Regions from separate parts of the Pseudophaeobacter sp. A-200-2 genome, predicted to be linked through region 1. Evidence: riboswitches for the same ligand, from Rfam matches in the RefSeq annotation. Region 1 holds a riboswitch; each other region holds the start of a gene.

The links. Region 1 has a riboswitch for cobalamin ahead of SM766_RS17975 (energy-coupling factor ABC transporter permease). Riboswitches for the same ligand answer to the same signal wherever they lie in the genome.
Region 2: it holds a riboswitch for cobalamin, as region 1 does, so the genes downstream of both, SM766_RS12055 (hypothetical protein) here and SM766_RS17975 (energy-coupling factor ABC transporter permease) in region 1, are expected to answer to the same signal.
Region 3: it holds a riboswitch for cobalamin, as region 1 does, so the genes downstream of both, SM766_RS02695 (TonB-dependent receptor plug domain-containing protein) here and SM766_RS17975 (energy-coupling factor ABC transporter permease) in region 1, are expected to answer to the same signal.

Annotation. Positions count from the first base shown of each region.
Region 1 covers NZ_JAXGFU010000012.1:94,431-101,221, forward strand. Annotated here, with positions in the region: gene SM766_RS17945 (cobalt-precorrin-6A reductase) at 1-146, opposite strand, end outside; gene cbiE (precorrin-6y C5,15-methyltransferase (decarboxylating) subunit CbiE) at 145-1,344, shown strand; gene SM766_RS17955 (cobalamin biosynthesis protein) at 1,341-1,718, shown strand; gene cobM (precorrin-4 C(11)-methyltransferase) at 1,715-2,509, shown strand; gene SM766_RS17965 (cobyrinic acid a,c-diamide synthase CobB) at 2,502-3,836, shown strand; gene cobA (uroporphyrinogen-III C-methyltransferase) at 3,833-4,564, shown strand; cobalamin riboswitch at 4,634-4,849, shown strand; gene SM766_RS17975 (energy-coupling factor ABC transporter permease) at 4,908-5,585, shown strand; partial or broken gene cobF (precorrin-6A synthase (deacetylating)) at 5,663-6,409, shown strand; gene SM766_RS17985 (serine hydrolase domain-containing protein) at 6,434-6,791, opposite strand, start outside.
Region 2 covers NZ_JAXGFU010000007.1:98,954-105,744, reverse strand. Annotated here, with positions in the region: gene nudC (NAD(+) diphosphatase) at 1-813, shown strand, start outside; gene SM766_RS12060 (SRPBCC family protein) at 876-1,343, shown strand; cobalamin riboswitch at 1,452-1,687, shown strand; gene SM766_RS12055 (hypothetical protein) at 1,808-2,182, shown strand; gene SM766_RS12050 (protein-tyrosine phosphatase family protein) at 2,297-2,818, opposite strand; gene SM766_RS12045 (DNA polymerase III subunit gamma/tau) at 2,956-4,803, shown strand; gene SM766_RS12040 (hypothetical protein) at 4,824-5,177, shown strand; gene SM766_RS12035 (YbaB/EbfC family nucleoid-associated protein) at 5,188-5,532, shown strand; gene recR (recombination mediator RecR) at 5,723-6,322, shown strand; gene SM766_RS12025 (hypothetical protein) at 6,345-6,767, shown strand; gene ltaE (low-specificity L-threonine aldolase) at 6,764-6,791, opposite strand, start outside.
Region 3 covers NZ_JAXGFU010000002.1:31,164-37,954, forward strand. Annotated here, with positions in the region: gene SM766_RS02680 (aromatic amino acid transaminase) at 1-1,072, opposite strand, end outside; gene SM766_RS02685 (zinc-dependent alcohol dehydrogenase family protein) at 1,296-2,333, opposite strand; gene SM766_RS02690 (Lrp/AsnC family transcriptional regulator) at 2,332-2,952, shown strand; cobalamin riboswitch at 3,427-3,639, shown strand; gene SM766_RS02695 (TonB-dependent receptor plug domain-containing protein) at 3,799-5,685, shown strand; gene SM766_RS02700 (ABC transporter substrate-binding protein) at 5,689-6,528, shown strand; gene SM766_RS02705 (FecCD family ABC transporter permease) at 6,525-6,791, shown strand, end outside.

The DNA.
Region 1 (6,791 bases):
CCCCCGACGCGCAGTGGCAGCGGCTGGGTGACGGGACGCGCCGTGCGGCCCGCATAGGAGAACACCGCATCCATCCCGGCCTCGGCCAGTGCCTCGGCAAGGCGCGAGGCTTCGGTGGTGCCTCCCAGAAGCAGGATGCGCGTCATGTCTGATCCTCTTGTAAAACAATGGCTGACCATTGTCGGCCTCGGCGACGATGGACCGGCTGGGCTGGCGAATGCAAGCCGGAAGGCGCTGGACGAGGCCGAGGTGATTTTTGGCGGCCCCCGCCATCTGGATCTGGTGCAGGCAGGTAATCGCGGCCAGCCCTGGCCGGTTCCGTTTTCTATCGATCCGGTGCTTGCTGCGCGCGGTCAACGCGCCGTGGTGCTGGCCTCGGGCGATCCCTTCTGGCACGGCGCGGGTGGATCGCTGGTGGCGCATCTCAGCCCGGATGAATGGGTATCGCACCCCGCCCCCTCCTGCTTTGCTCTGGCGGCAAATACCTTGGGTTGGAAACTGGAAGAGACACTTTGCCTTGGCCTTCATGCTGCCCCCTTCGCTCGGCTGACCCCTGTGCTGGCCGCCGGAGCCCGGATCATCTGCACGCTTCGAGATGGCAGAAGCCCGGCAGCACTGGCCGATTGGCTTACCACGCAGGGATTCGGCCCAACAACGCTGAAGGTGATGGAGGCGCTGGGCGGGCCCCGCGCCCAAGTGCACAGCAGTCGCGCAGATACCTTTCACCTGACCGGCATCGCCGCCCCCGTGGTGGCCGCGCTTCAGGTGGCGGGCAGCACAGGCCTGCCCCGCGCCAGCGGCTTGCCCGACGATGTGTTCCAGAGCGACGGGCAGATCACCAAACGCCCGATCCGCGCCATGACCCTTTCGGCACTCGCACCGCGAGCCGGAGAGCTGCTCTGGGACATCGGTGGCGGCTCCGGATCTGTCTCGGTGGAATGGTGCCTTGCCGCGCCGTGCAACCGGGCGATCACGTTTGAGCCGCGGGAAGACCGCCTCATCAATATCCGAGCCAATGCCGAACGGTTCGGGATTGAACACCGCATGAAACCGGTTCTGGGCCGCGCGCCGAATGTGTTGGCTGGACAGAAAAGACCCGATTGCGTTTTCATCGGCGGCGGTGGCTCACAGGCGTTGCTGGATCATCTGTGGCAAGTGCTGCCCGAGGGCACGCGGATCGTCGCCAATGGCGTGACGTTGGAGACCGAGACCCTGCTGATGCAGGCCCATGCCATACGCGGCGGGTATCTGATGAAGGTGGAACTGGCCGAAGCCGGGCCGCTTGGTTCGATGCGCGGCTGGGAGCGCGCGCGTCCTGTCATCCAGTGGAGCGTCACGCGATGAAGGTCGCGGGTCTGGGATTTCGCAAAGCGGCGGCCGTTGCCGACCTGCGCGCCGCCCTAGCGCTGACCGGGCATCAGCCCGATGCGCTCGCCTCACTCGCAGCGAAGGTGGAAAGCCCCGCCTTTCAGGCCCTTGCCGCCGAGTTGAACCTGCCGATGATCGCCCTGTCGGAAGAGGCGATTGCGGGCCTTGAAACGCCGACGATGTCGCCCCGTATCAAAACCCGGTTCGCAACCGGATCGCTGGCCGAAGCTGCTGCCCTCTGCGGCGCATGCCACGGCCGCACCACAGCAACCGCCCGCCTTCTCGTTCCACGCGTTGTCACCGCAGATGGCCTTGCCACTGCGGCCATTGCAGAAAGACTGACCTCATGACCGTTCACTTCATTGGCGCCGGCCCCGGCGCCGCCGACCTGATCACCCTGCGTGGCCGCGACCTGATCGCAGCCTGCCCCGTCTGCCTCTATGCCGGCTCGCTGGTGCCCGAGGCGCTGCTGCAGCACTGCCCGGAGGGCGCCAAGATCATCAACACGGCCTCCCTCTCGCTGGATGAGATTGTGGCCGAAATCGAGGCCGCACATGAGGCGGGGCAGGATGTGGCGCGGCTGCACTCCGGCGATCTGTCGGTCTGGTCCGCCATGGGCGAGCAACTGCGCCGTCTGCGCGATCTGGGTATTCCATATGACGTAACCCCCGGCGTACCTGCCTTTGCCGCAGGCGCCGCTGCGCTTGGCGCCGAGCTAACCCTGCCGGGCGTTGCGCAATCGCTGGTGCTGACGCGCACCTCGGGGCGGGCCTCCTCGATGCCCGAAGGCGAAACGCTGGAGAATTTCGCCCGCACCGGCGCGACGCTGGCCATTCACTTGTCGGTGCATGTGCTGGACGATGTGGTGGCGCGTCTCTCTCCGGCCTATGGCGACGACTGCCCGGTCGCAGTGGTTTGGCGGGCGACATGGCCAGATCAGAAGATCATCAAGGCCACACTCGGCACATTGATCGAGGCGACCGAGGGCGCGCGCGGGCGCACTGCGCTGATCCTCGTGGGCCGTGCCCTTGGTGCCGAGGACTTCGACGAAAGCTGCCTTTACGCGCAGGACTATGACCGGCGTTACCGCCCGCAAAGCGCCGACAGCCAATGGGCGGATTGGAGCGAAGGAGATGACTGAAACGGGCAAGACCGGATCCTATCCGCCGGGTCTGATGATTTCGGCGCCCGCCTCGGGCACGGGCAAGACCACTGTGATGCTGGGCCTGTTGCGCGCACTGGCCGAGGATGGCCTTGCGGTTCAGCCCTACAAAAGTGGCCCCGATTACATTGACCCCGCCTTTCATCTGGCGGCAGCCGGGCGCGCCTCTTTCAACCTTGATACATGGGCGATGGATGGCGACCTGCTCAATGCCGTGGCCGGACAGGCCGGTGATGCCGAGATCTGCGTCGGCGAAGGCTCCATGGGGCTATATGACGGCGTTGCCACGCGGGGGCAAAGCGGCTTTGGCTCTTCGGCGGAAACGGCAAAACGCATGGGCTGGCCGGTGGTGCTGGTGGTTGACGTCGGCGGGCAGGCGCAATCGGCAGCGGCCACGGCGCTGGGGTTTCGCGCCTATGATCCTGACCTGCCCTTTGCCGGTGTGATCCTCAACCGGGTTGCCAGCCCGCGTCACGAAAGGCTGACCCGCCTGGGGATGGAACGCGCGGGCATTCCCGTCCTTGGCTCCCTGCCCCGACGCGGGGATCTGACCCTGCCCGAGCGCCACCTTGGCCTCATTCAGGCGGTGGAGCACCCCGATCTTGAGGCCGCGATCGCGGGCTATGCCGCCTTCCTGCGTGAAAACGTGGATCTGGAGGCGATCAAATCCGCTGCCCGCGCCGGAGCTGCGCCCGCCTCGGCCCCGCTGCCGAAACCGCCTGCGCAGCGCATCGCACTGGCGCGAGATGCGGCGTTTTCCTTTACCTACCCGCATCTTCTGGAAGGCTGGCGCGCGGCTGGCGCCGAAATCATTCCTTTCTCCCCTCTCGCCGATGAAGCCCCGGCCCCGGATGCCGATCTGATCTGGCTCCCCGGTGGATACCCCGAACTGCACGGCGGTAGGCTGGCGGCGGCCGAAACCTTCCGCGCGGCTTTGTGCAAACACGCAGAGACCCGCCCCGTTCATGGCGAGTGCGGCGGCTACATGGCCCTTGGTGAAGCCCTGATCGACAAGAACGGCAACCGTCACCGGATGGCCGGGTTGCTGGGGCTCGTCACCTCATATGAAATACGGAAATTCCGCCTCGGCTACCGCCGCGCCGTGCTGCAGGCGGCGATGCCGGGATTTCCCGCAGGCGGCGCTTTGCGCGGACATGAGTTCCACTATTCGACTATTCTGGATGAACCGGACGCTCCGCTGGCACGGGTGATGGACGCAGACGGCAACCCGGTGCCGGAAACCGGCTCGATACGCGGCCATGTGACCGGCACCTTCTTCCACCTGATCACCGGAGAGCAATCATGAGCGGTTTTGTCAGTTTCGTCTCCTCCGGCCCCGGCGACCCTGAACTGTTGACCGTCAAGGCGGTGAAACGGCTGGGGGCAGCCGATGCGGTTCTGTTCGATGACCTTTCATCGGGGCCGATCCTGACCCATGCGCGCAAGGACGCCGATCTCGTCGGAGTGGGCAAACGTGCAGGGCGCCCCTCACCCCGGCAGGACCACGTTAGCCAGCTCTTGGTCGAATACGCAGCAACCGGGGCGCATGTAGTGCGGCTGAAATCCGGCGACTCCGGCGTCTTTGGCCGTCTGGAAGAGGAAATCACCGCGCTGCGGCAGGCAGGCATCGGGTTCGAGATCGTGCCCGGTGTCACGGCGGCCTCGGCAGCTGCTGCGGCCGCCAATATCCCGCTGACCCGGCGGCTGACCGCGCGACGACTGCAGTTCATCACCGGCCATGACGTAACCGGCGGCCTGCCCGAGGGGCTGAATATGGCCGCCCTCGCCGATCCCGAAGCCACGACCGTTGTCTACATGGGGAAACGCACCTTTGCAGCGCTCGCCGAACGGTTGCTGGTGGCCGGGCTGCCGCCCGAGACGCACGCGCTGATCGCGCTGGGTGTTTCGACCCCGGATCAGTCGCTGTCCTGCCACACGGTGGGGGAACTCCCCGAGGTTCTGCGCGCGATGGAGACCAAGGCTCCGGTGCTGATCCTCTATGGTCCCCTGGCCGATGAGGACCTGCCCCGCTGATCGCCCATATGCCGCAATTGAAACACGGATGTCGCGCCAGACACGTTGACAGCTTTGTAAGCGCTGTGTCATCTCTGAAAGACCAAAGGTTCCGACGGGTCCAAGACCCAAGGATGAAAAGGGAACACGGTGAGGTGTAGCCATCAGGCGCCAAATCCGTGACTGCCCCCGCAACTGTGAGCGGAGAGCCACCGGGCATAGCCACTGGTCCCTATCAGGACTGGGAAGGCCTCGGACCGGCATCGACCCGCGAGTCAGGAGACCTGCCGTTGGAAGACGTGGCCAGCATGGCCCAACCATAACCTATGTAATGCCGCCGGGTGAGGCGGTAAGGAGACAGAACATGCATATCGAACCCGGAATCGTAAACGGCGTCAAAATCGCCCTGTCCTATGCCACCGCCGCTGGCGCCATGGGCTTTGCTGCGAAAAAGACGATGGAAGATCTGGCCGCCTCCGGCATCGCATCCTTTGCGGCGCGTTCGGCCATTGCGACTGTCGGCGTCTTCACCTTCTTCGAAGTGCTGCCGCATTTCCCTGTGGGCGTTTCCGAGGTTCACTTCATCCTCGGCTCGACCCTGTTCCTGCTGCTGGGCGCTGCACCTGCTGCCTTCGGTCTGGCGATGGGACTTCTGATCCAGGGCGTGTTCTTTGCCCCGATCGATCTGCCGCAGTATTTCATCAACCTGACCACGCTGCTGGTCCCGCTGTTCGCGATGAAGGAACTGGCCAAGCGGATCATCGCTCCGAACACTGCCTATGTTGATCTGAAGTATTCTCAGGCGCTGGCGCTGTCGACCGCCTATCAGGCAGGCGTTGTCGGCTGGGTCGCTTTCTGGGCCTTCTACGGTCAGGGCATCGGCGCTGAAACCATGGCCTCGGTCTTTACCTTTGGTGCAGCTTACATGACCGTCATCCTGATCGAACCGCTGGCCGATCTGGCCGTTCTGGCCGCCGCCAAAAGCCTGCGCGGTTTGGAGCGCAGCGGTCTGGTCACGCCCCGCCTTTATGCGGCTGCGTAAGCCTTTCGCCGACATCTGAAGTTTCACATAGCGCGGCCCCGTTTCGGGGCCGTGTTTCTTTTCCAAAGGCGCCTGACATGATTGATCTCACCCTTGTTGGCATTGGCACCGGCAATCCCCAGCATCTGACCCTGCAGGCGGTCGAAGCCCTGAACGGGCTGGAGCTAATCCTCATTCCCAACAAAGGTGCCGGTAAGGACGATCTGGCCGGTCTGCGCCGGGACATCTGCAACCGGGTGATCAAATCGCCGGGGCCTGCGATCGTCGAATTCGACCTGCCGCAGCGCGATCCCGCGACACCAAGCTACCGACAGCGAGTGGACGACTGGCACGATGCCATTGCCGAGGTCTGGCAAGAGACCATCGATCAGCACCTGCCCCGGGGCGGCAAGGTCGGCTTTCTGGTCTGGGGCGATCCGTCGCTCTACGACAGCACCATGCGCATCGCCGCGCGGCTTCAGGCCCGGACCGAGGTTTCCCTGCGGGTCATTCCCGGCATCACCTCAATCCAGGCGCTGACGGCCAGCCATGCCATCCCCCTCAATGAGATCGGTGATCCCGTCACCATCACCACTGGCCGCCAGCTGCGTGACGCAGGCTGGCCAGACAGTGCCGATACGCTTGTCATCATGCTGGACGGCGACTGCAGTTTTCAGTCCATCGACCCCGAAGGTGTTCAGATCTGGTGGTCTGCCTATGCCGGTATGGAGAAAGAAATCTCCCTATCCGGCGCGCTGCGCGAAACCGCGGATGAGATCATTGATATGCGCGCGAAGGCGCGCGCGGAACATGGCTGGATCATGGATATCTACATCCTGCGCCGCCCCGCACGACGGTACCCCTCCGCCCTAGTCCAGCGCGCTGACGATGGCCTCGCAGGCCTGCACGGCATCCAGACCAAAGGCCGAGATCAGATAGTCAGGCCAGCTCGACAGCTTTACGATCACAACATCGGCGCTGCGATCGATAAAGATCAACTGACCGAACACACCCCGGGCCATGAACACGCCGCGCCCGGGATCGTGCACCCACCAGAACCGCCGATAGGCGCCTTGCGGTGACAGCACGTCATAGGGTGCGCCGAATTTCGACGGATCCGCACCTATGCAGATACCATCGATCCAGGCCTCGGGCACGATCTGGTCATCGCCAACCCGGCCGCCATTCAGCACCATATGTCCGAACCGGGCATAGTCCCGCAGGCTC
Region 2 (6,791 bases), on a different contig from region 1:
GACGCTCTTGCCTGGATCTCCACCACGCATCCGGTGGCAGCAGAGTTCCGCGACGCCGCTCTGTTTCTCGGCCTCCTGCCAGATCAAAGCCCGGCCTTCGCCTGCGACATCAGCAGTTGGCAGCCCGATGCGCTGGACGAGATGGCGCTGGCCAGTTTTGCCGATGTAACGGAGCAACAGCACCCGGACCTGCCCTCTGGTTATGCTTTCGCCGAGCTGCGCAGGGTGATGACCCGGCTGACCCCGCTGGAGGCCGAGCTGGCCGCCACCGCCAAGGCGCTGTTTTCCTGGCATGGCTCGCATGGGTTCTGTGCCCGCTGTGGCCACCCCAGTGATATGGTTCAGGCAGGCTGGCAAAGAAATTGCCCCAGCTGCAAGGCGAGCCATTTTCCCCGCACCGATCCGGTTGTGATCATGCTGATCACCCATGGGGACGAGGTCCTGATGGGCCGCTCACCCGGCTGGCCGGAAGGTATGTACTCCCTGCTGGCCGGTTTCGTTGAACCCGGCGAAACGCTGGAGGCCGCCGTGCGGCGTGAAGTACTGGAAGAATCCGGCGTGAAGGTCGGAGAGGTGGAGTACCTGTCCAGCCAGCCCTGGCCCTTTCCAATGTCGCTGATGTTCGGCTGCCACGGGATCGCGCTGGATCGCGAGCTGACCATCGACCCACATGAAATCGAGGACGCGATCTGGGTCAGCAAGCAGGACATGATGAGCGCCTTTGCCGGAGAGCACCCGATCCTGAAGCCTGCCCGAAAAGGAGCAATTGCACATTTTCTGTTGCAGAACTGGCTTGCGGATACGCTGGATTAAAGGGAATATCGCGGCCACGCTGAGAATTGATCAATCAAAACAGGCAAGCAGGCGTCAGAGTCATGGATTTCACGAGTAAAGAAGATATCGATTCACCGATCGCCGACGTGTTTGAAGCCCTGTCGGACTTTGAAAGCTTTGAACGCTCGGCCATCCGGCGCGGCATCGACGTGCAACGGATCGGCGATATCAGCACGCCTGAAAACGGCCTCGCCTGGGATGCCAAATTCAACTTTCGCGGCAAGGCGCGCGAGCTGCGCATTGCTCTCAAATCCTATGATCCCGTCACCCGCATTCTGCTGTCCGGCGACAGCAGCGGGCTGAACGGCGAAACCGAGATCGAACTGATGGCGCTGTCGCCGCGGCGCACCCGTGTAACAATTTCACTAAACCTGACGGCCAAGACCCTGTCGGGGCGGTTGCTGCTGCAATCCTTCAAACTGGCGCGCGGTTCGCTCAATAAAAAATTCAAGGCGCGCGCGGCAGATTTCGCCCGGCTGACCGAAGAACGATTGAACCGCACGGCCTGAGGGCACCGCATCCGCCTGCACAATTCAGCAAGCTTACCTGGCTTGCTGGCGTTGGCGCGGATTTCTCCGACTTTCACACAAGCGAATTGACGACTCGCCCTTCGACCCGCTACCCATTTCACAGATGGTTTCCGCGATCCGCTTTTGGCGGGTCCGGGATGAAAAGGGAACGTGGTGCGATCCGGCCTCTCTCGGCCAGAACAATTCCACGACTGCCCCCGCAACTGTAGGCGGAGAGCGACCCCGGAAGATCCACTGGACGCAAGGTACAGACCTGCGGCCGGGAAGGACCGGAGAAGCTATGACCCGCAAGTCAGGAGACCTGCCATCGCACAACTCGAAACCGGGCGGGGTGTCCGGAGCGGGTGAGATGGTTCCTGTCGCGCGGCCCATTCTGGCCGACAAGCGTCCGGCCACATGTCTCTCCCCCCTCTTTATGCCCCTGCCCCAGCGCGGAGGGCGCGATGATCTGGACGACAAAAACGCATGAACTTGCGGCAACAACCTGTCAACACACCGGGGCAAGCTGCCCGGCACTGGAACGGATGCTGGTGGCCCTGTGCGGGGCGCTCGATACCGCGCGGGATATGACCGAAGAGGATTTTGAAATCACCGGCGACAGCCTGCTCGATGGCTGCACCCGCCATTGCCCGGCGCGCTTTTTTGCCTCGCACGACAGGATCCGGGTGTTCTGCGAAGTGGACACCGCAGCAGAGCGCAGCGGTCTGGACCGTTTTGCCGACGCGCTACTGTCCAGCGATCCACAAGCGCAGCCCGCAGATCACCTGCCGCATCGCCCCTGCTCCTTCGGAGAAGCCATCCCGCTCAACGCAGCGTAGCGGCAGACCCCGAGAACCCACAGGAGGGGCGTCGGTCTTATTCGGTGAATGCCGCGCCCCGTGAAGAAGAAAGCGGGATGACAGTCGAGCCCGCTCCGGCGGGCTGCCTCTGGCTCAGCGGCTGCGGGCCCAGGCCATCTGTGCCTCGGTCTCGACCGCGCAGGGGCGAGACATGCGCAACCGGTTCAGCGCCGCCTCTGGCGCAACACCGCATTCGATCAACAGGCGCAGCACCACCATGCCGGAGCGCCCGCAGCCGCCCCGGCAATGCACTAGAACGCGGCCGCCACCGTTCAGCGCCTGGCGCGCCGAGGCGCTGACCCCGGGCCAGGCCTCGTTCACCTCCGGGCCGGGCACACCAAAATCCGCCACCGGCAGATGCACCCAGCGGCTTCCCATGCTCTGCAGATCAACCCCCAGCGTCGCGGCCCCGACGGAGACATGCTCGGCTTCGGTGGTCATGGAAATGACCAGACCGGGCTGCCAGTCGTGGATCAGCTCAAGGTCCCCCTTGTAGTCGCCCCCGGCACCGGGCAGCGGGCAGATAGCAAGAATGCCATTGGCGGCGGACACCGCGTAGATCGTAAAGGGCTGCCGGGCCTGCGCGCCCGCCCCGTCGGAACTCATCCCAGTCATCACACACTCTCCACCACATACAGGGAAAAACTCTGCCACCTGCCCTGCCGGGCGGTCAACAGCGGTGGACGAAGCCCGCGGGCTTCCCTACCCTATGAGGCGGTCCCAATCCCATTCCGAATCCGGCACGAGACAGCATGAGCGACACTCCAACATCCGATCCTGAAACCCTAACCGCTGAGGTTCAGCACGCGGAGCAGCCGTCCGGCCAGTATCAGGTCCTCGCCCGCAAGTACCGGCCCGAGACATTTGCGGATCTGGTTGGCCAGGACGCCATGGTGCGTACGCTGAAAAACGCCTTTGCCGCGAACCGGATCGCCCAGGCTTTCATCATGACCGGTATTCGCGGCACGGGTAAGACCACCACCGCCCGGATCATTGCCAAGGGGATGAACTGTATCGGCACCGATGGCAACGGCGGCCCCACCACCGAACCCTGCGGTCAGTGCGAGCATTGCCTCGCGATCATGGAAGGCCGCCACGTGGACGTGATGGAGATGGACGCCGCCAGCCGCACCGGCGTCGGCGACATCCGCGAAATCATCGATTCGGTGCAATACCGCGCGGCCTCGGCCCGCTATAAGATTTACATCATCGACGAGGTTCACATGCTGTCGACCAGCGCGTTCAACGCGCTGCTGAAAACGCTGGAGGAACCCCCCGCCCATGTGAAGTTTATCTTCGCCACCACCGAGATCCGCAAGGTTCCGGTGACGGTGCTGTCGCGCTGCCAGCGGTTCGATCTGCGCCGGATTGAGCCCGAGGTGATGATCGCCCTCCTGCGCAAGATCGCAACTGCCGAAAACGCCCAGATTGCCGAGGATGCGCTCGCCCTCATCACCCGCGCCGCCGAAGGTTCGGCCCGCGATGCAACCTCGCTGCTGGATCAGGCGATTTCCCACGGCGCGGGCGAGACCACCGCCGATCAGGTCCGCGCCATGCTGGGCCTTGCCGACCGGGGCCGGGTGCTGGATCTGATGGATATGATCCTGCGCGGCGATGCGGCTGCGGCGCTCAGCGAGCTCTCCTCGCAATATGCCGAAGGCGCCGATCCGCTGGCTGTTCTGCGCGATCTGGCCGAAATCACCCATTGGGTGTCGGTGGTAAAGATTACGCCAGACGCGGCGGAGGATCCGACCATCAGCCCGGATGAGCGCGCCCGCGGTCAACAGATGGCCGAAGCGCTGCCGATGCGGGTGTTGACCCGCATGTGGCAGATGCTGCTCAAGGCGCTGGAAGAGGTCGCCGCCGCCCCCAACGCCATGATGGCTGCCGAGATGGCGGTGATCCGCCTGACGCACGTGGCCGATCTGCCCAGTCCCGAGGAGTTGATCCGCAAGCTGCAGGATATGCCGCCCCCGCCGCCCGGCGGTGGTGGCGGAATGCCCATGCAAAGCATGGGCGCGCCTGCCGCGGGCGGGGCATCGGCTATCACCACGGCCTCGCCGCAAGGCGCACCGGGCGGTGGACCGTCCGGCGGCATGACCATGTCGCACAGCCAAGGGCAGGGACAAGCCACTGCGCTGGCACCGGCCGCGGAAAAGGCCCTCGCCCGCTACCCGACCTTCGAACATGTGGTGGAACTGATCCGCACCAACCGTGATGTGAAACTGCTGGTCGAGGTGGAAACAGGCGTGCGCCTCGTCGCTTACCAGCCGGGCCGGATCGAATTCACACCGCATGCGAATGCGCCCCGAGACCTTGCTGCGCGCCTCGGCACCGCCTTGCAAAACTGGACCGGCAGCCGCTGGGTCGTCACCATCGCACCCGACGGCGAGGCCCCGACGATCGCCGAAATCCGCGATGCCGCCGAAAACGCATTGCGGACGAAGGCCAGCGAACACCCGCTGGTACAGGCGGTGATCGACAGTTTCCCCAAGGCCCGGATCACCCGTATCCGTACCGCCGAGGAAATGGCCGCCGAGGTCGAGGCCGAAGCCCTGCCCGAGGTAGAAGACGAATGGGATCCGTTCGAAGACGGGTAGCGACTGGCCTGACGGTCCTCTTGTTCACCCTGCCAACAACCGCCTTCGCCAAAACCTGCTTTGCCACCGGCGATCTATCCGATAGCGCGTGGGATGTGCTTTGGCGGTTGTCGGCCAAGCCTGCTGTCTTGGCCCTCTTCGCTCTTGCCGGATTCGCGCTGTACAGCAGAAAGCGCGCCTCCTTTGCAATCGCAGGCTTTCTTTGGGGCATGCTCGCGGCCGCAATTGCCGTCGATAATCATGAGCTTTTCTTTGATGATAAGAGTGCCTTGGGCATAATCGAAGACTGCACCGCCTCCCCCCACTTGTTCATCGCGCTTGCAATTGCGATATGTTCGGGGATGACTTACGGCGCCCTGCGCCCCCGCACTTAGGAGAAACACCATGCTCAAAGGCCTCGGCGGTCTTGGCGATATGGCCAAGATGATGAAATCGGCACAGGAACTGCAAACCAAGATGGCGCAGATGCAGGAAGACCTGCACAACGTCATGGTTACCGGCGAAGCAGGCGCGGGCCTGGTCAAGGCCACCGCCTCGGCCAAGGGCGACCTCAAGGCGCTGGATATCGACCCGTCCATCTTCAACGGCGATGACAAGGAAATGGTCGAGGACCTGATCCTGGCCGCCATCAAGGACGCACAGTCCAAGGCAGCCGAAAAAGCGCAGGAAGAGATGACCAACCTCACGGAAAGCATGGGCCTTCCCAAGGACATCAAGCTGCCCTTCTGATCCGGAGGCGCGACTGAAAAGTTCCGAAAAGGCGGCCTTGGCCGCCTTTTTCATGTCTCACGGGCATACGCCCTTTGCCCGATCTGACGCGCAGGCACCGCCCAGACAAACCCTGAACATCCATCGCGCCGCCCTTGCCATTGCCCGCCGTGATGCGTCTATATGGGCTAACACTCCAAAGGCCGCCTCCATGCAAGACCGCTCTACCAGCGACATCGAAACCCTCATCGATCTGATGGCAAAACTGCCCGGCATGGGGCCGCGTTCGGCCCGGCGGGCAGTGTTGCACCTGATCCGCAAACGCGCGCTTTTGCTGACACCGCTGTCGGACATGATGACCCGCGTCGCCACCACCGCCCGCGAATGCCTCAACTGCGGCAACGTGGGGACCGAGGACATCTGCGAGATCTGCGACAGTGAGGCCCGCGCCAATGGCGAGATCTGCGTCGTCGAAAGCGTCTCGGATCTCTGGGCGATGGAGCGCGCAGGCGTTTTCAAGGGGCGCTATCACGTACTCGGCGGCACCCTCTCGGCGCTGGACGCCATCGGCCCCGAGGATCTGCGCATTCCCCGCCTGGTCGACCGGGTCGGCAGCGAAGCGGTGAGCGAGGTGATCCTGGCGCTGAATGCCACCATCGACGGGCAGACCACGGCCCATTACATCGCCGACCAGCTGAGCGGTCAGGTCAAACTTACCTCACTGGCGCAGGGTGTTCCGATCGGCGGCGAGCTGGATTACCTCGACGACGGCACCATCAGCGCCGCGCTGAAGGCCCGCAAGGAACTCTGACGGTGAGAGGGGAAGGACAGCCATGCCAACCGCCCTGCACCGCCCGGTTCTGAGAGCCGCCATATTTTATTTTGCGGCCGTGTTCTTCTGCGGATTTGTTCTGGGCAGCCTGCGGATCTTCGTGCTGCTGCCCCTGATGGATGAACTCTGGGCGGTCTGCCTTGAACTGCCCATCATGCTCACCCTCAGCTGGCTGATCGCCCGGCACCTGACCCGGAATCGCAAGGATCTGCATCCTGCCGCCGCGCGCCTGTGGATGGGGATCTGGGCCTTCGGGCTGCTGATGGTCGCGGAATATGTACTCGCCACCAACCTGATGGGCGCGCGCCCCAGCAGCTACTTCAGCCACTGGGCCACCCCTGCCGGGGCGATCGGGTTGGCAGGGCAAATCGCATTTACCCTGATCCCGTTTGTGCAACGGATAACCCGTCGCGAAACGCCTTAGCTGAAGAAGGCCTGGAACGCGGCA
Region 3 (6,791 bases), on a different contig from region 1:
GGGTTAGCGCGACTTCCTGGGATTTGGTCAGCGGCAACAAAGAGAACATCCCCTTCTGCCGACCGAGAAACGCGAGGGTTCCTGTGCCATAGGTATCTTGTTCCGCTTTGACGATCGTCTCACGCATCTGTGCCACACGATCCCGCATCGGGTCGAGTTCATCCTGCCAGAGCGCCTTGAGCTTGGGGTCTTGCAGGATGGTGCGAACAACAGAGCAGCCATGGTCCGGCGCGTGTGATGCCCCCGAGCGGACGATTGCGGTGACCGCCCGTTTAACGCGATTGCGATCTGGGGTGCGTGTTTTGACAAAAAGTGCCCCGGCGCGATCACGATAAAGGCCAAAGGACTTGGACAGGGTGATGCAGACAATGCACTCGGGAAACCGTTTCGCAATTTGTCGGGCGAGGTCGCAGTCTGCATCGAAACTGCGGGCGAACCCGAGGTAGGCGAGGTCGATCCAGGGCACAATGCCGCGCTCTTCCAGGATGTCGAGCAGAGCTGCGATTTGCTCTGATGTCATATCCGCTCCGGTCGGGTTGTGACAGGCGCCTTGCATCAGGAAGACATCGCTGGGGCTGGCGGCCCTGAGCCCGTCGAGCATTTCGTCAAAAGTGAGCTCGCTGCGGATCGAATCGTAATAGTGCAGGGATCGGAAGTTCGCCTGCGCCGCGGAGAGAATCGGGACATAGTTGCCGTAGGTCGGAGATTGCAGCCAGACCGTGGGTTTTTTGGGCATTTGAGCCAGAAGATCTGCGATCACCCGCAGGGCAACCGCACCGCCGGAGGTTTGCGCCGCGATCCAGTCGCTGCTGTAGGCGTCGCCCATGATCTCGTGGCCGAGCACCGCGCAATACTCCGCATCGCCCGTGAGCGCGAGGTAGGACTTGCTGGTCTGGCTTTCGATCAGCCGCTGTTCTGCCTGCTTGACGGCCTTCAAGACCGGGGTCTGTCCCTGCGCGTCCTGATAGATGCCAACCGTCAAGTTCAGCTTGTCCTGCCGCGGGTCCTGAGCGAAATACTCTGCCCCGATCATGATTGGATCTACAGGGTATTCTTCCACCTGCTCAAACATTATTCACCCTTTCCAGTTCGACGGTCCGACTATGGAATGCTGTGATCGCGCGGGGCATCATCGTGCCGCCTCGGTCGTCAGTCATTACCTTTTCAGCCAGATGAGGCGTCATGTTGGGCTGCGTCACGCCCCGGGCGATTATTCCGTTGGCATATCGCCTTTGACCGTCAGCGATAACGCAGGCCAAGGTGTCATTTCCGATGAATGCGATTTTCTCCATGGCTCAAAAGCGGGTTATGACAGTGGCACCCACGGAGCGGAATTTATCCATCTCCATCAAGGCCTGAGGGGCATCGGCAAGGCTGATCTGCTCTCCGACCAGTCGTGCCGGATCCAGCTTGCCGCTGGCGATGAGGTCAAGCATCGCGCCGTAGCGATGTGCCTGCATCCCGTGTGAACCAAGCAATTCGATTTCCTGCCCGACGATCTTTGGCATTGGAACGGTCGGTGCCGCGTGCTCACCCAGCATCAGACCCACCTGTACATGCTTGCCCCGTGGCCGCAGGCAGAGGATTGAATTGGTCATAGTTGACGGGTGACCAAGTGCGTCGAGAGAGACGTGGGCACCTCCGCGGGTGATCTCCCGAATGGCCTCCGGCACGTCGGCCTCCCTACCGTTTAGCACCGTCACGGCGCCAAGCTCCTTCGCCAAAGTCAACTTGGCCGGATCAAGGTCCACGCCGATCACGTTGGCCCCGCAAGCCGAGGCGATCATCACGGCGGACAGGCCTACGCCGCCGCAACCATGCACAGCCACCCATTGTCCTGCGCTGACCTTCCCTTGATCTACCACCGCCCGAAATGAGGTTGCAAAGCGGCAACCAAGGCTCGCGGCAGTGGCAAAATTCATGGTCTCGGGCAGGGCGACAAGGTTCAGATCGGCCTGATGAATGCCTACGTATTCCGCAAAGGATCCCCAGTGGGTAAAACCCGGCTGTTCCTGCTGCAGGCAGACCTGCTGGTTGCCGGAATGGCATTCGGAACAGCTGCCGCACCCGCAGATGAATGGCACGGTGACCTTGTCGCCGACCTTCCATTTTGTGACGTCATTCCCAACGGCCTCGACGACGCCAGCTAACTCGTGGCCAGGCACATGCGGCAAGTCGATGTCGCTGTCGTGTCCCATCCAGCCATGCCAGTCGCTGCGGCAGACGCCGGTGGCCGCAACCCTGAGGACAACGCCATGCGGCTCTGGCGTCGGGTCGTCCACGGTAACCAGCTTTGGCGCGCTTTGGAATTTTTCGAAAAGGACGGCTTTCATGGCAGGATCTTTCGCTGAAGAGTATTTTGGACGAGATCATAGTCTGGATGAGGGAAATACCTTTGCCAATCCTCCCCATATTGCGCAAATCTGGAGTGGAATTCCCTATGGAATCGTCATTATTGAAAGATATCTACCCATGCCTGACATCGACGCCGTCAATGCCGAGATCTTGACCCTGTTGCAGGAGGATGGCCGCATGACCAATGCCAAGTTGTCCGAGCATCTGGGTATGAGCGAGACCCCCTGTTGGAGGCGGCTCAAACGTCTTGAAGAAAGCGGCATTATCGAAGGTTATCAAGCCAATCTGAGCCGTCGAAAGCTCGGCCTCGGCGTTATGGCCTTCGTCCAGCTGCGCTGTTCCGAGCATGATCAAGCCGCGACGGCAGAATTTCAGCGCATCGTTGAGACGACACCGAACATCCTGGCTTGCCACAACACGACCGGCGCGGATGATTTCCTGCTGATCGTGGTTGCCCGTGATCTCGATGATTACAGTGGTTTCGTCGACAGCACTCTGAGGCGGCTACCCGGTGTCACCAGCATTCGGTCCAACCTCTCATTGAAAGAAATGAAGGCGTCGAGCAAGCTGCCCGTCAGTGCAGCGTCAATGAAATAGACTGCCGCGCAAGCTGGTTTTCCGTCGTGTTTGAACCGAAGCCTGTAACCGGCCACCGGACTGAACCTGTGCCCGCGACAGACCTTTGCGAAGATCTGGGCGTTCATGCGCGGTCTCGTACTGGAACGCTTTGGGCGGAGATGAAAATGCCATAGCTCCGCCGGGATGCGGAAGAGGCGCGTTGCCACCGCAGGGGCATTGCCAGGGGAAATCTGTCCGTGATGCGGGGCAGGGGGGACAGCCACGACCCCAGCCATTGGATTCGGTGGAGATCGGAACGGGGAACCATGCCGTAGCGTGGAATATCGCCTGCGCAAAGGTTGCGGTCGATGCGGCACAGCATTGCGTTTGCAGCATTGAAACCATCACTTAGCAGTTGATTTCAGGCGATTGTTGCTGGTGTGCGCGGTGCATTGTTTGAAAACTCCATCCTTGGCGGCGTCTACTCCTTCTTGACAGAGTAAATCCAGTTTGCCTAAGTCCGGCCATTCTGGTCCGGCTGGGAATACCATCCGGGTAAAAGGGAACATGGTAAGGCGTCGGAACAAGACGTCAAAACCATGACTGCCCCCGCAACTGTGAGCGGAGAGCAATGCTGCGATATGCCACTGCCCCAAGAGGGGGCGGGAAGGCGCGGCAAAGCTGCGACCCGCGAGTCAGGAGACCTGCCAGAAGGATCACCCAGTCCGGGTGCGGGGCGCGCCGAGGACGACGGACTTCCGTAGTGGTGGCAATTGAACCGTCTGTGGAAGCATTGCCTTCCAAAGACCGATGATCTGTACATGTTGCCCGAGATGGGCAGCCACTTTTCCTGCACCGAATGTGCAGGCTGGGAGAACTGAAACGATGCGCAAGGTAAGCTTGTCCCTGGCCGCCACCCTGATGGTCACTACCCCCGCAATTGCAACCGCCCAGGAGGCGGAGATCATCGATCTGGGCGAACTCATCGTCTCCGGTGGTTTTACCCCTGTCGAGGCGCAGAAATACGGTCGCTCGGTTTCGGTCGTGACCAGCGAAGAGATCGAACAGCGCGGCATCACCACGGTTCAGGATGCACTGCGGTCGGTCCCCGGCCTGATGGTCACCGGTGCAGGTGACAGCTTTACCCAGGTCCGCATCCGTGGCGCCGAAGCCAACCACACGCTGATCCTGATCGACGGCATCGAGGCCTCGGGCGGCGACAGCGACTATATCCTGTCTGGCCTTGATACCGCCAATATCGAGCGGATCGAGGTGCTGCGCGGTCCGCAATCGGTGTTCTACGGCTCCAACGCCTCGGCGGGTGTGATCAACATCATCACCAAGAGTGGCGGCATCGGCACCGAATACGGTGGCAGTGCCGAAGTCGGCTCGGACGGCTACCGGGCCTCGGCGCGGGTGTCGTCCCGAACCGAACGCGGCGGCATCTCGCTCAACCTCGCGCATGATAATGACGATGGCTACGATTTCTCCGGCAGCGGCGGCGAAGAGGATGGTATCCGCCGCAACACCGCGCAGGTGAAAGGCGACTACCTTGTGACCGAGCGGCTGAAGCTGGGTTTCAACCTGCGTGCCTCGGAAGAGCGTTTCGACAGCGACAGCACCTCCTTCACCGCGACCGATGCGGCCAGCTATGTGGTGGATGATCCCACGCAGTTCAGCGACCGCGATGAACAGCTGGCTCAGATCTTTGCCGAGCTCGACACGCTGGGCGGACGCCTGAAACATCGCCTGTCTTACGAGCGTACGGATTTTGACCAATCCTACAACGGCGGCGCCCTGACCGAGACAAAGACGGAAGCGGCGAAATACCTGCTGAGCTTTGGCCTTGATGGCCAGACGGTAGATCTGACAGATCACCTGCTGAACGCCATTCTGGAATGGGAAGAGGATTCCAGCCGTTCCAACCCGGCCTTTGCGCGCAAAACCAATTCGATCGCGCTGGAATACCGTGGCAGCTTTGCCAATGGTCTGGATCTGCAACTGGGCGTGCGCCGCGACAACAACAATGCCTTCGAAGATGCCACCAGCTGGAACGCCAGTGCGTCCTATACCTTTGCGGGCAGCGGTGTGCGCCTGCATGGCTCGGCCGGCACCGGTATCGTGAACCCGACCTATTTTGAGCTCTTTGCCAACAGCACCTTTGGTGCCACTACCTATCTGGGCAATCAGAACTTGCAGCCCGAAGAAAACCGCAGCTTTGATCTGGGTGTCGAGGTGCCGTTCCTGCAGGGGCGCGGGCTGGTTGATGTGACCTATTTCGACGAGACGCTGACGGGTGAGATCGAAGCCTATATGGTGAATGCGACCACCTTCTCCTTCCGCAATCAGGCCGGAGACAGCGAGCGCAAAGGTGTCGAACTGGCGGCCAGCCTTGAGGCCACGGAAAACCTCGATCTCCGTCTGTCCTACACCTATCTGGATGCCACCAACCCCAATGGTACGGTCGAGGTGCGCCGCCCCGAACACGAACTGCTGCTGAGCGCCACGCTCGATACTTTCAATGGTCGCGGCTCCATCACTGCGGATGTCCGCCATGTGGCAGGCAACTGGGACAGCCAGTTCTTTGGCACCTATGCCACGGCCGAGCTGCCGGATTACACCACTGTCGATCTCTCTGCCCAGTATGAGCTGAACCCGAATGTGGTCCTGACCGGTCGTGTCACCAATCTGTTCGACGAGGAATACTCGGACGTCTGGGGCTACGCGAAACGCGGCCGCGCTGCCTATGTCGGCGTCCGGGCCTCCTTCTGATCGATGCGCTGGCTGCCCGGCATAGCGCTGGCCTTTTTCATGGCCGCCACCGGTGCCTTTGCCGGGCCGTCGCGCGTCGTCACGATGAATCTCTGCGTGGACCAGATGGCCATGATGCTGGCCGCGCCGGATCAACTGATCTCGATTTCCTTCGTCGCCCGGGATCCGCGGGCCTCGGCCATGGCCGAAGAGGCGCAGGCCTATCCGGTCAATCACGGGCTGGCGGAAGAAATCTACCTGCTGAAGCCGGATCTGGTGCTCGCTGGCGCATCTTCGGCACCTGCAACGATGGATATGCTGCGCCGCCTTGGCGTGCCGGTGGCGGAATTCGGGCCAGCCTTTTCGCTGAAGGATGTCCGAACCCGCATCGTTGAGGTAGGTGAGGCGCTGGGCCGTCAGGAGGCCGCGCGCCGGTTGCTGGCGGATTTTGACCAGCAGCTGGAGTTTCTGCGGGCGGATGCCCCGGACAATCGCCCGCGCGCCGCGCTTTATGCGGCCAACGGATATACTGCAGGCCGCCAGACGCTGGCCGGGCAAATCCTGGAGGCGGCAGGTTTTCGCAATATCGCCGATGAACTGGGCTATGCCCATTCCGGCCAGCTGCCGCTGGAGCTGCTGGTGCTGTCAGAGCCGGATCTGCTGGTCGGCACAACCGCCTATCCGCGCAATTCCCGCAGCGAGGAAATCCTGAAACATCCGCTGGTGCGCATGCTGGCCGGACGCAGCGGCGCCGGGGAAATCCGCAATGCCGACTGGATCTGCCCGACACCGCATGTGTTGCGCGCGGTAGAGACACTGGCGGCAGAGCGCCGCGCCTTCATGGAACGTGAGGCCCGCCAATGACCCGGCTCATGCTGTGCCTCTCGGCGGCGGTGCTGGCACTGTTCCTGATCTCCCTAACGGTGGGGCCTGCAGATGTCGGTGTGGGCGAGAGCCTGGCGGCCCTGTTTGACGATGGCTATGGACCTCTCAGTCTGGTGATGCGTGAAATCCGGCTGCCGCGGGCAATCCTTGCCGCCGTGATCGGCGCCGGGCTGGGGCTGGCGGGCGCGGCGATGCAAGGCTACCTGCGCAACCCGCTGGCCGAGCCGGGGCTGATCGGTGTG